4 regions of the Halalkalibacter kiskunsagensis genome follow, and region 2 is predicted to be linked to each of the others. Evidence: riboswitches for the same ligand, from Rfam matches in the RefSeq annotation. Region 2 holds a riboswitch; each other region holds the start of a gene.
The links. A riboswitch is a leader RNA that binds a small molecule or an ion and turns the genes downstream of it on or off. The one in region 2 is predicted to bind thiamine pyrophosphate.

Region 1 (3,388 bases), on a different contig from region 2:
GCTGATTTAAAACAGTGTTCAAAATCGCCTCTTCCTCAGCACCTCCAAAACCGCCATATGTTTTCCCTTCAAAATCCTCTGGTGATGTAATCTTTTTTTCAACTGGAGAAGCAAAGCCAGAAGTATGCTCCTGAATCACAGCAGCGATCGAAACGACTGGAATATCTTTTGATCTAGCAATGGTCACACCAGTTTGGGATCCGACCCCAAAATCGGCTTGTCCTGCCGCAACAATTGGTACAGCACCTTCCATCGCCGGTTCGATAATCGTTAAATCAATTCCTTCTTCTTCAAAGAACCCTTTTTCTTTGGCGACATAAATACCGGTATGATTCGTGTTTGGTACCCAATCTAACATAAAGGTTGCTTCAACTAATTCTGAAGATTCAACCGGCACCTCTCCCCCAGCTTCTGATTCGATTTCCGACTCCACTTCTTCACTTTGATTCGGCTCTTCTACTTGATTACAACCAACTAAAACGAGCATGATAATCAATAACAAAAAGGTACTTACTTTCTTTAACATCGAATTCTCTCCTTAATTCATTTTTTATATTTGTGAGACTTATGTTTCCACGGCATCATAACTCTACCTAGGATAACAACAACTAAAAATAAGAGGCAGCTTAATAGTGAAATTATCACAATAACAACGAAGACTTTGTCTGTTGCAAACGAGCTTTGAGCTTTTATTAAATAAATTCCTAACCCAGAACTTGCACCAACCCACTCTGAAATAACAGCTGCTAACACACTATAAGTCGCTCCGATTCTCAACCCTGTAAATAGATTAGGAAGCGCGTGTGGGAATCGAACAGAATAAAATACCTGCCAAAATGACCCTCCCATTGACCTAACAAGCCGAATCATATCCCGATCACTTGATTGCAGCCCCTCAACTACACTAACGACAACCGGAAAAAAAGTCACTAAAGCTACGACAAGCACCTTAGGGAGGATTCCGTACCCAAACCAAATAATTAGCAAAGGTGCAATCGCAATAATAGGAATCGTTTGCGAAAATAAGAGAATTGGATAAAAACTTTTACGTAAAAACGGTGAGATATCTAATATAAAAGCCATCACTAACGCAACTGCAATCCCTAATAAAAATCCAAGCACCGCCTCTTTCGTAGTCATCCAAATATGTTCCGGTAATAGGTGCCACGTTTGAAACAACGTATGAACAATCAAACTGGGAGCTGGTAAAATCCAGTTTTCAATCTCCCAAAACCTAACAACCACTTCCCATAACACGAGAAAAATTAAAATAGCGCTGATCGCAGGTGCAGCTGAACGGACAAACTGACGTAAAGAAACCATGTTTACCTCCTTTCGCAAAAAAAAACCTACACACCACAGAGGCGTGTAGACTTACATTTCACATGTAATTCTAATAAACATCCCTCCGCTGGCATTACCCAGATCAGGTTTAAAGGGTCGATATCTTCATCGGGATATCCTCTCAGCCAGCCTCATAGCTCCCCTATTAATTTTCATAATTTTTCCTTTCAAAGCGTAACACACATTCTGAATTACAGCAATATTCCGTTCTTTCCAACTGAACAAGATTACTCGTCGTGTAATGCTTCACAGTTAACTTAAATATTCTTTCATGTGAAGTTTAATTAAGATATTCGTTGGATCTCTTCCAAGCTATTAATATGTTCCCATACTGGGGTAATTTCTGTAATAATTTCATCTTTTAAAATATGTTTTAGTTCGTTTTTCTTTTGTTTAGCTATAGTTAATTGATTAATAGTAGAAAAGAAAATGAATGATTGATTTTTAACTTGCTGACCTTCTCTAATTGTTGGGTCATGCAAGTCAAAAAACAAATCTAATAATTCGTTATAGGATACTTTCCAAGGATCAAACCATATTTCTACTAGATCTACATTGGCCCGTTTTAAATGCCCTATTTGAACATATTCAATACCACGAAAAACTGTAATAAACGCTTTTTGACTGAAAAATTCACTTGCACCAAACACTGCTTTTTCCATTATTATCGCTCCTCCTGAGCGATAAGCCTCTCATCCATTCAAAAAAACCTCTCTTTAATTTAAAGAGAGGTTAGTATGATTAAATACATTGCTCTCATCTTTCAAAGGTTAACACCTTTGCAGGAATTAGCACCGTTCAAGTCAATATTTTGACTTGATGGTTGCCGGGTTTCATAGGGCCTGTCCCTCTACCACTCTGGATAAGAAGTTTATCGCTATTTAATTTTTTATTCTTTAACAACTTTATTGATACTAATCTTATCAACCACTTAGCTAAAATTCAAGTAATATTTTAAAAATAATGATAAAAGTTGCCTTTTTGTTGGCTCTTTCTTGTTCCTAATAGTTATTTATTTTGATTGCTAAGTTATGAACTAGTAAGGTCTAAAATCCACTTTTTCAAGTCGACCATACGGAAAAAATCAGGTGTCGTTTCTGTCCCTGTAACCAGCATCGGAATCAAAGAATCATTTTTATGAAATCCTCCATGACTAGCGCCTCCCGCATGAGAAGGAGTAACTTCCCCTCTTAACTCATACCCTGGTTTTGCTGATATAACTACAAAGTCTCCTTCATGAGAATGAAGAGTGCTATGAAGCCTTTTTAGAGCATCAGGAAAATCACCGAAAGTGACATCGTTTCCCGTTATAGTTAAATCAAGAATAGAATGATCTCCCCTAATCTCCCAAGTTTGATCGAATTCATCCTTTACTTGTCCACCTTCTTTAAATTGAAAGCTTTCTTTTTTGTCACCCGCAGCAACATGAATCCATTGATCTATCTTCCAGGAGATCATATCGAGGCGTTCCTCTGTTTTCAATTTCTCGACAATCTCTGTTAGTGGTACATCGTCTGTATTTAATGAATAGATAAAACATGACCTCAAATTGTTTGCTAACACTACTTGATCTTCTTTTCGCACACCCTTACTCAATTTTGTAACCTTTAATGGCTGTAATAATTTCCTTAGGTCAACAAAGGCTTGTGATTTGTCATCCTTTATGCCCGATTGACCATTATCTCCAATCAAAATCCAAATATAATTATCAAGTGCCTCTTCCCATGTCGGAAAGGAGTCCAACATCGTCTGTAAGTTTTTATCCATTTCCTTAATCCCCTTCGTATCCATAGGTCCACGTTTATGAACGTTCTTATCATGATCAGGGAGATAGACTAGGGAAAAATCAGGAATATCATGATTATTGACTAAATGAGTAAATTCTTGAGCGGAGAATTTATTATTAAAACCATATTTATGCCAAACACTGCTGTATTTCCCATTAGGATCCAGCCTAGATAAGCGACCATAGACATACTTTGTGGCAGTCTGCGTTTCAATATGCTTATCAATAGTAACGAAGAACCGGATAAAACTAGGAATG
Region 2 (3,388 bases):
ATGCTACTTCTTCAGATGTAAATATGTCTGCATTGAAAACATTGTATGGTAGTTGTGTTGCTCCAACAGAAATGGCATCTCTAGACGTACCGGGTGAACCCACTGTCCAATTATTAGGGCCGCTATTCCCATTGGAAGTAATAGCAACAACACCTTCAGCCATTGCCCAGTCAAGAGCAATACTTGTTGCCCAGTCAGCATTATTTAACGTGTTTCCTAAAGAGAGGTTCATAATGTCTGCCCCGTCTTTAACAGCAAGTTCGATAGCTGCGACAACATCTTCGGTTGTTCCCCCATTAGGACCAAGAACCCGATATCCTAAAAGTGAGGCATCTGGAGCTACGCCTTTGATTGTCCCGTTTGCAGCAACTGTTCCTGCAACATGTGTTCCATGATATTGGCCTGCCCCTTCTTGGGGATCAGCGTTATTGTCTACAAAATCGTATCCTTTATAATCACCAAATGCATGAGCTAAGTCAGGATGAATATAATCGACTCCGGTATCAATAATAGCGACTGTTACACCTTCACCTGTAAAACCTTCATCCCAAGCTTCAACAGAACCAATAAAAGGAGCGCTAGCCATCATATCAGGACTGAAAGATTCAGGATCAATAGGTGTTGCTTCGCTAACGGATGCAACATGATATGTAACATTTGGATAAACGGCTTTCACCCCAGCTACCGATAATAAATTAGGTATCTCATTTTCTGCGATTTCAACAGAGAATCCTGAGAATACGTAGTCGTATTCTCGATTTACTTTACTCGAAGAAGATAGCTGTTGTAAGTCAGAAATGACTTGTTTTCGTTCTCGTTGTAGTTTTTGTTTCGTTTGGCTTTTTCTGCGATGTTTTGCCTCGAGTAATGATGGTTCTTCGATCTCAACAATAACAGTTATTTCTTTAGAGGAACTCAAATCGATATCAGTGAAAATAGAAGCGAGTTCGGGTGCGGTTTGATTAGCTGCAACTGTTCCACCAAAATGAGCAAAACCCGCAATCGTAATTAAGAAAATAAGTGAATACATAACGAGCTTATGAAATTTTTGATGCATATTTCTGAAACAACTCCTTTTTTTTGATTTGTGGGTAACTGATCGTATCTTAAATTACCTCCAGTTGATCACATTCCCTCATGATATTTGAGAAAATTCGATAATTTGAAAGTAATAACCTTTTTATTGAATAAAAATGAGATAATATTACCAAGTGCGAAATTATAGAGTCGCGAAATATGTATAATTAGGTCCATAGACATTTAAAAGTATTATTAAAATGAAATGTAGCGGATTTATTACTGAAAAATGAAAGAAGTTATGAGGTATAACATAGACATTAGCAAAAATGAATAGGCGGATGAACCTAGGTGGAAAGTAAGTACTGGCCGATTCTATCATTCGTTTCTCGAATGGTTGATTTATAAAAGTAAGAAAAAATGCATATTGTTTAAATGATTTTAAGGTAAGTGAATGATAAGTTAGCTATCTGTAACTTGTTGATGTTGTTACCATTGTATGGTACAACTAATAGTAGTAAGTTTTAAATTTAATAGCAATCACTACTAGGGGTGCTTTTTAGCTGAGAGAGATAGTTATCTTAACCCTTATAACCTGATCTAGTTCGAACTAGCGGAGGGAAGAAGTGTATGAAAGTTTATTTGTTAATAAGGATACTTTTATGTTCTCAACCACTTCGAGCGAAATTGAAGTGGTTTTTTTGCGTCTTTATGAGATACATTGAGTGTTCGTATTATGAGAAAGTGGTTTCAAAAGGAGGATAGGACGTGTCAAAAAGTTTAGATGCCATATTAAAGGAAATTGATGAACGAAAAGGTGAGATGATTGACTTACTAAAAACATTCATTTCTTTTCAAACACCTGCACCGCCAGCAAGGAATACGAAAGAAGCCCAACAATATGTTGCTAGCTTATTAAGAGAGTTAGAGTTTGAGATTGATATGTGGGATATATACCCGAATGATCCTAACGTAGTCGGGCTTTTGAAAGGAACGGCTTCTAATTCACATAACAGCTTGATAATTAATGGACATATGGATGTTGCTGAAGTAAGTGATGATGAAGAGTGGGAGTTGGATCCCTTTACTCCGATCGTCCGTGATGGAGTTGTCATTGGACGTGGTGCAGCTGATATGAAAGGTGGATTAGCTGGGGCATTATTTGCAATTAAACTCATTCGTGAAGCGGGTATTCAATTACGTGGTGATCTTTTATTTCAATCTGTCATTGGAGAAGAAGTAGGCGAAGCTGGTACACTACAATGCTGCAAACGTGGATATAGCGCTGATTTTGCCATAGTTGTTGATACAAGTGATTTACATATTCAAGGACAAGGTGGCGTCATCACTGGTTGGATCACAGTGAAAAGCAATCAAACTTACCATGATGCTACAAGAAGAAGCATGATTCATGCTGGTGGCAATTTAGTAGCCGCAAGTGCGATCGAAAAAATGACGAAAGTAATGGAAGGACTTGGAGAGTTAGAGCGCCACTGGGCCATAACAAAAAGCTATCCAGGGTGCCCACCAGGTTCAAATACGATCAATCCAGCAGTGATCGAGGGGGGAAGGCATGCTGCGTTTATTGCAGATGAGTGTAGGTTGTGGATTACAGTGCATTTCTATCCAAATGAAACATATGAGCAAGTAGCTAATGAGATAGAAGAGCACATTCTCAATGTAGCTAAAGGTGATATTTGGTTGCGTGAGAATCCTCCTACGTTTACTTGGGGTGGAACATCGATGATCGAAGAGCGTGGAGAGATTTTTCCGTCATTAGAAGTAGACCCCAACCATCTAGGAGTCCAGTTATTAGCTAGTTCTCATCAACGAATAACGGCACAAGAGGCAATCTCTGATGTTTCGCCAACTGTAACAGACGGTGGATGGTTAGGAGATGCAGGGATCCCAACAGTTATATATGGTCCGGGCGATTTGCTAAACGCCCATTCTGTTAATGAGCAGGTATCGATTGAGCAACTTGTTGCTTATACAAAAGTACTTACTACATTTATTTATAACTGGACAAATCAATCTAAAAAAGAGGTGCGGACACGTGAAATTTAGTGAACGTTTGTATGAGAAATTGCAACCAATTTGGAGAAAGAATCATGCTCACCCTTTTGTTCAAGGGATCGGAGACGGGACACTTGATCGTGAGAAGTTCCGTTTCTTCATGATTCAAGATTATTTGTACCTAATTGATTATGCAAAGCTTTTTGCTTTAGGTGCAATGAAAGCAGAAGACGTTGAAACGATGGGAAAGTTTGCAAAATTATTAGATTCAACTTTAAATGAAGAAATGTCTCTTCATTTAAAGTATGCAAAGAAGTTTGAAATTGAAGAATTAGAGTTTAAACAAGCCAAACCA
Region 3 (3,388 bases), on a different contig from region 2:
AACCAGCCAATCATCGCTGCACCGATCGCCGAAGTAATATGATCATAACCTGGTGCAATGTCTGTTGTTAATGGGCCTAACGTGTAAAATGGAGCTTCATGACATATTTCAAGCTGCTTATCCATGTTTTCTTTAATTAAATGCATTGGCACATGTCCTGGTCCTTCGACCATTACTTGAACATCATGCTCCCACGCTAACTTTGTAAGTTCACCTAGTGTTTCTAACTCTGCAAATTGTGCTTCATCATTTGCATCTGCAATTGACCCAGGACGAAGACCATCTCCTAAAGAAAAGGAAATATCATATGCTTTCATGATTTCACAAATTTCTTCAAAGTGAGTATATAAGAAATTCTCTTGATGATGAAATAAACACCACTGAGCCATAATTGACCCACCTCGCGACACAATACCTGTTAGACGCTTTGCTGTTAATGGAACATAGCGAAGGAGTACTCCCGCATGAATGGTAAAGTAATCGACACCTTGTTCAGCCTGCTCAATTAATGTATCACGATACACTTCCCACGTTAGATCTTCAGCAACTCCTTTTACTTTTTCTAATGCTTGATATAGAGGCACGGTGCCTACTGGAACTGCTGAGTTTCGAATGATCCACTCTCTAGTTGTATGTATGTTTTTCCCCGTTGATAGATCCATCATCGTATCTGCACCCCAACGAGTCGCCCATGTCATTTTTTCAACTTCTTCTTCAATGGAGGAAGTTACCGCAGAATTCCCAATATTCGCATTAATTTTCACGTGGAAATTACGCCCGATAATCATTGGTTCTGTTTCTGGATGATTAATATTTGCAGGAATAATTGCTCTCCCTTTCGCAACTTCATCACGAACAAATTCTGGGTCGAGGTTTTCTCTAATTGCAATAAACTCCATTTCAGGCGTAACAATCCCTTTTTTCGCATAATGAAGTTGTGTCACATTTTTTCCTTGCTTGGCTCGTAATGGCATACGCTTTAAACGAGGAAACACGTTATCATTCGCACGCGGATCATCTTCGTTTATGTATCCATTATCTTCAGGCTTAATCTCACGACCTTGATACTCTTGGACGTCTGCACGTTCTTTAATCCACGTACTCCGCAAAGCAGGAAGCCCTTTTGTAATATCAACTTCATAATGATGATCGGTATACGGACCACTTGTGTCATAGACACGTACTGGAGGATTTTCCTCTTCACCGACAGTACCAGTAGTCGGACTTAGTTCAATTTCACGCATAGGCACTCGGATGTCAGGTCTTGATCCTTCGACATAGACTTTTTTACTACCAGAAAAGCTAGACATAATGGAAATGTTTTTCTCGTTCAATGATGGTGTGGACATGAAAATCTCTCCTTTTTTAAAATAGAAAGGACGAGATCTGTGAACATAAAAAGAAGGAAGTATGAAGATACGTAAAAAGCCGGGAACCAAAGTAAATGGTTGGACCCGGCTAAATGAAAGAAGTATGATCATAATGAAACATTCTAAACTTCCCCACGCTGGTATGAGCCAGATCAGGTCCAAAGGGTCAACAATCTTTCACGCTCTTGTTTCTCAGCCCAGCTTATTGGACTCCCCTAGTTATCTATTAAATTAGTTTTCGTTATAAGTATATAGGAAAGGAAAGAATAATCAAATACTTTTTTGGGAATTAGCTCTAAATGCCTAAGTCAACATTGGTGACATTCAAAATTATATGGTACTGTTTAATGAATGATTACAACTCACAGAAAGGTGTATCATATGAAACCCAAAATACTTGTGTATATGCGCGTAGATGATCGCGTAATTAAAGAGTTAGAAAAAAACTATGACCTAACTAGCTTCCAAAACCATGAATACATAGGAAATCGAGCGTTTGATCAAGCCTTAAAAGAAACCGATGGAATTATTGGTCTTGCCTTGAAAGTAAACAAAGAATTATTAGATTTAGCACCCAACCTAAAAATTGTTTCGAATGTATCCGTTGGCTATGATAATTTAGATATTAAAGAGCTAACGAAACGCAAGATTATGGCTACCAATACACCAGGTGTTCTTGATGATACGACGGCAGATGCCATATTTGGACTGCTGCTTTCTACAGCGAGACGAATCCCAGAATTGGATCATGTCGTTAAAGCTGGAAAGTGGGATATCTCGCTTCAACCAGACCAATATGGTGTCGATGTACATCATAAAACATTAGGAATCATTGGAATGGGCAATATCGGTCGTGCTATAGCGCAAAGAGCCCATTTTGGTTTTGGAATGGACATTCTTTATCATAATCGTTCAAGGAACATAGAAGTCGAACAACAGTATAAAGCTACTTATTGTGAGCTTGACGACCTTCTAAATCAATCCGATTTCGTTTGCTTAATGGTTCCGGCAACGAACGACACATACAAAATGATGAGTGCAGCTGAATTTAAGAAAATGAAGAAGACTGCGATCTTTATTAATGGTTCCCGCGGGAAAAATGTTGACGAAGATGCACTTTATCATGCTCTTAAAAACGGAGATATTCATGCAGCAGGGGTTGATGTATTTGAACAGGAGCCGACGAACCCAAATAACCCATTGCTTCAATTGAAAAACATCGTCACACTTCCTCATATCGGGTCATCAACGACCGAATGCGAGTTTAACATGTCAAAGCTCGCAGCAAAGAACTTACATGCTGGACTAAGTCGGAAGAAGGCGCCAAGTTTAATAAACGAAGAATTGTGGCCTATATAAGATAAAGTCTTCATATACTCAAAGAGTAAGTATATAAAGACTTGCTGTAAACCCCTGCTATGGCCTTTGTCATAGCAGGGCTTTATTACCGATTCTGCAAATACGTATCAAGTATGTGTTTAACGTGATCTTCATCTTTAGTTCTTATTACATAGTGATCGCCGTTTAAATCAGCAGAGATATTTTGTACACCTTGTTTTTTTAAGAAATCAACAACATCTTCCACTTCTTCTGATTCCGTAATTAGAATTTTCTTTCCAACATATTCTTCATTCACGTAAACATCATATGCATCATGAGCATCTTTTACTGATTCTGAATCAGTATGAAAAAGACCGAGAAGAGGAAACTGTTGACTACCTGAACTAGCTCCTGTGTTGCTATTATAAATCGGCATTTTGACCTCGCTCCTTTCTTATTTTCCTTAGTTTGTGCCTTTAATTGACCTGAATATGTGTAAAACGTCATTTACTTTTAACAAAAAAACAAAAAAGACGAACTTTGATGAGCAAGTTCGTCATTTCTTAATTATGAAACGGATTGTTTCTTTAATTCAGTTGTTAGATCAATGAAAGCTTTCTCTAAACGATCTTTCGCTTCTTGCTCAATCGTCGTACTTCCATCTTCCCCACGCTCAATACAAGTATCTAATGTAAAAA
Region 4 (3,388 bases), on a different contig from region 2:
CGTGGACTGTCCCTTTTTCCTAAACAAAACCATAGTGAGGACGATGATGATGCAACGGTACTTTGTTGCGAAAGAGCAAATGACAGAGCAGCAAGTTCAAATTATAGGTGATGACGTCAAGCACATCCTTAGAGTGATGAGAATGGATGTTGGTGATGAAATTATTTGTAGTGATAATGACTCGCGGACAGTTAGATGCTGCATATCAAGTAAGGCAGATAACGAAATTATTGCTGATATTTTAGAAAAGTTACGTCCAGATACAGAGTTACCTGTTCAAGTGACGATTGCACAAGGACTTCCTAAAGGAGACAAGCTTGAGCTTATTGTTCAAAAGGGAACGGAGCTAGGTGCTTCGGGTTTTCTTCCTTATGTTGCTGTACGTTCTATCGTTAAATGGGATCAAAAGAAAGCAAGTAAGAAGCTTGAGCGATTAGGTAAAATTGCAAAAGAAGCAGCTGAACAGTCTTATAGAGAACGGATTCCAGTTATTCATAACATATGCTCTCTTGCTCAACTAAAAAAAGAGCTTTCCTCATATGATACAGTTATTTTGGCGTATGAGGAGACAGCAAAAAGTCGCGAACAAGCGCAATTGGGAAAAGCGTTAACGGCTCTTTCTTCTGGCGGATCGATTTTAATTATTATTGGACCTGAGGGCGGGATAACAGAAGATGAGTTTAAGCAATTGACTGAAGCAGGTGCAATTGCCTGTGGATTTGGTCCGCGGATTTTACGTACGGAAACAGCATCGCTTTATGCGCTCAGTGCGATTTCGTACCATTTCGAATTAATGAGGTGAAGGTAATGCCTACTGTTGCGTTTCATACATTAGGTTGTAAAGTAAATCATTATGAAACAGAAGCGATTTGGCAACTGTTTCAAAAAGAAGGCTATGAAAAAGTAGAGTTTGAAGCAACATCAGATGTTTATGTGATAAATACCTGTACAGTAACCAATACAGGAGATAAAAAGAGTCGGCAAGTGATTCGCCGTGCAATTCGGAAAAATCCTGATGCTGTTATTTGTGTAACGGGTTGTTACGCGCAAACGTCCCCAGCAGAAATTATGGCCATTCCTGGGGTAGACATCGTTGTCGGTACACAAGATCGTGTGAAAATGCTTGAGTATATAGAAGATTTTAAGCGAGAACGTGAACCGATTAATGGAGTCGGTAATATTATGAAGTCACGTGTTTATGAGGAGCTTGATGTGCCGGCTTTCACAGATCGTACACGTGCTTCTTTAAAAATTCAAGAAGGCTGTAATAACTTCTGTACATTTTGTATCATCCCTTGGGCACGTGGTCTAATGCGTTCACGTGACCCGCAAGAAGTGATCAAGCAGGCGACACAACTTGTCGAGGCTGGATACAAAGAAATTGTTTTAACAGGAATTCATACAGGTGGCTATGGAGAAGACTTAAAAGATTACAGTCTTGCTCGCTTACTTGAAGACCTGGAACAAGTAGAAGGGTTGAAACGTATTCGGATTTCTTCGATTGAGGCTAGTCAGCTTACAGATGAAGTGATCAATGTGATTGACCGATCAACAAAAGTTGTACGTCATCTGCACATTCCGCTTCAGTCTGGTTCAAACCCGGTTTTAAAACGGATGCGCCGTAAATATACAATGGAGTTCTTTGGAGAACGTCTAGATCGTTTAAAGGAAGTTCTACCTGGATTAGCTGTTACTTCAGATGTAATTGTTGGATTTCCTGGAGAGACAGAAGAAGAATTTCAAGAGACTTATGATTTTATTTTGAAGCATAAATTTAGTGAACTTCATGTTTTTCCATATTCAAAACGCACGGGAACACCAGCAGCCAGAATGGAAGATCAAGTTGATGAAGAAGTGAAAAGTGAACGAGTTCATCGTTTAATTGAACTTTCGAATCAACTCGCAAAGGAATATGCTTCAAACTTTGAAGGTGAAGTTCTTGAAGTAATTCCAGAAGAACGTGATAAAGATGATAAGGGTAGTAGGTTGTTCATTGGCTATACCGATAATTATTTAAAAGTAAAAGTTCCTGCTACAGAAGAGATGATTGGAAAGCTTGTTAAAGTGAAAATTACCAAAGCTGGTTATCCTTTTAATCAAGGGGAATTTGTTCGCGTTATAGAGGATACCCATGCAAAACAAGTTGTAAATGGATAAGGAAAGAGGCTGTCTCTAAAGGGTCAGCCTCTTTCTCTCTAATGGATATGTTTTTGATTTGTAGTAAGACCAAGCCATAAATGATATGATTGGACAAACAACAAGATAAGACTAACCCACTAGGGGGGCCGAAAAAGGCTGAGATTAAAGCATCATCGCTTTAGACCCTTTGAACCTGAACTATGTCAAAGTAGCGTAGGGAAGTGGACATCATAAAATAAGCTATTGTTATTTTATAGTTAAGAATGATGACTGCTTTCGAAATTCGAAGCGGTTTTTTTTATTGTATTTTAGAATTGGAGTGTTTATAGTGTTACAGAATTATGAGGCAATAAAACAAGAGGTTATTAATTTTATTAAGCAACCTACGTCAAGTGATGAAGAATTTAATGCAATCGCATTAAAGGTGTTTCAATTTCAATATGAACATAATCAACCATTACGAAAGTTTTGCAGGAAGCGTCGTGTGTCACCGAGAACAGTGAAACATTACACTGATATTCCTCCTGTTCCTATTGATGCGTTTAAACTCACGACGTTATCTAGCCATCCGATTGATGAAACAAAAGCGCTATTTATGACAAGTGGAACAACAAATCCAGAAAAACGCGGAAAAAATTATCACCGTGATTTAGAGACGTATGACTTTTCAATGAAAACATTTTTTAAAGAATCTATCATACCAGATGTAGAAACAATGAAAATGTTTGTGCTCTTCCCGACAGAAGGAGTGATGCCTAATTCTTCTCTAGCGCATTACTTACATATAGCTAAAGAAACGTTTGGATCAGAGGATAGTTTCTATGCTTTTAGTAAAGATGAGTTTCAAGTAGAAAGACTGATTGAGGCACTACAAACTGTAGAAGAGAATGAAGAACCAGTATTAGTAATAGGAGCAACCTTTTCTTTTATCCACTTACTAGATGAATGTAGCAGAAGGAGAATCAATTTTACTTTGCCCCCCAAAAGTCGTCTAATGGATACAGGTGGGGCAAAGGGCCGTTCTAGAGAGATGACTCCAACAGAATTTAAGCAAAAAATGAGCAAGTTGTTTTCTTTGCCATTAGAGATGTGTCTCAATATGTACGGAATGACAGAGCTTAGTTCACAAATGTATGACGTAAACTTTCTTCAGAATGAGATTGATCTCCTAAACCCAATCAAAAAATCGCCGCATTGGGTAAGGACATTTGTGATTGATATTGAACAAATGCAAGAGAAGCCACTAGGG

Region 1: another riboswitch for thiamine pyrophosphate. It lies ahead of SLH51_RS18990 (ABC transporter permease); the one in region 2 lies ahead of SLH51_RS19795 (acetylornithine deacetylase).
Region 3: another riboswitch for thiamine pyrophosphate. It lies ahead of thiC (phosphomethylpyrimidine synthase ThiC); the one in region 2 lies ahead of SLH51_RS19795 (acetylornithine deacetylase).
Region 4: another riboswitch for thiamine pyrophosphate. It lies ahead of SLH51_RS13895 (LuxE/PaaK family acyltransferase); the one in region 2 lies ahead of SLH51_RS19795 (acetylornithine deacetylase).

What each region holds. Positions count from the first base shown of each region.
Region 1 covers NZ_JAXBLX010000040.1:16,922-20,309, forward strand. The annotation lists gene SLH51_RS18985 (ABC transporter substrate-binding protein) at 1-526, opposite strand, end outside; gene SLH51_RS18990 (ABC transporter permease) at 544-1,323, opposite strand; TPP riboswitch at 1,386-1,498, opposite strand; gene SLH51_RS18995 (peptide-methionine (S)-S-oxide reductase) at 1,629-2,006, opposite strand; SAM riboswitch class I at 2,098-2,213, opposite strand; gene SLH51_RS19000 (alkaline phosphatase family protein) at 2,374-3,388, opposite strand, start outside.
Region 2 covers NZ_JAXBLX010000045.1:4,165-7,552, forward strand. The annotation lists gene SLH51_RS19790 (S8 family serine peptidase) at 1-1,057, opposite strand, end outside; TPP riboswitch at 1,556-1,656, shown strand; gene SLH51_RS19795 (acetylornithine deacetylase) at 1,786-3,084, shown strand; gene tenA (thiaminase II) at 3,074-3,388, shown strand, end outside.
Region 3 covers NZ_JAXBLX010000016.1:59,831-63,218, reverse strand. The annotation lists gene thiC (phosphomethylpyrimidine synthase ThiC) at 1-1,349, opposite strand, end outside; TPP riboswitch at 1,483-1,597, opposite strand; gene SLH51_RS11225 (2-hydroxyacid dehydrogenase) at 1,752-2,729, shown strand; gene SLH51_RS11220 (hypothetical protein) at 2,815-3,126, opposite strand; gene ssuE (NADPH-dependent FMN reductase) at 3,258-3,388, opposite strand, start outside.
Region 4 covers NZ_JAXBLX010000022.1:24,405-27,792, forward strand. The annotation lists gene SLH51_RS13885 (16S rRNA (uracil(1498)-N(3))-methyltransferase) at 50-802, shown strand; gene mtaB (tRNA (N(6)-L-threonylcarbamoyladenosine(37)-C(2))-methylthiotransferase MtaB) at 808-2,157, shown strand; TPP riboswitch at 2,269-2,376, shown strand; gene SLH51_RS13895 (LuxE/PaaK family acyltransferase) at 2,468-3,388, shown strand, end outside.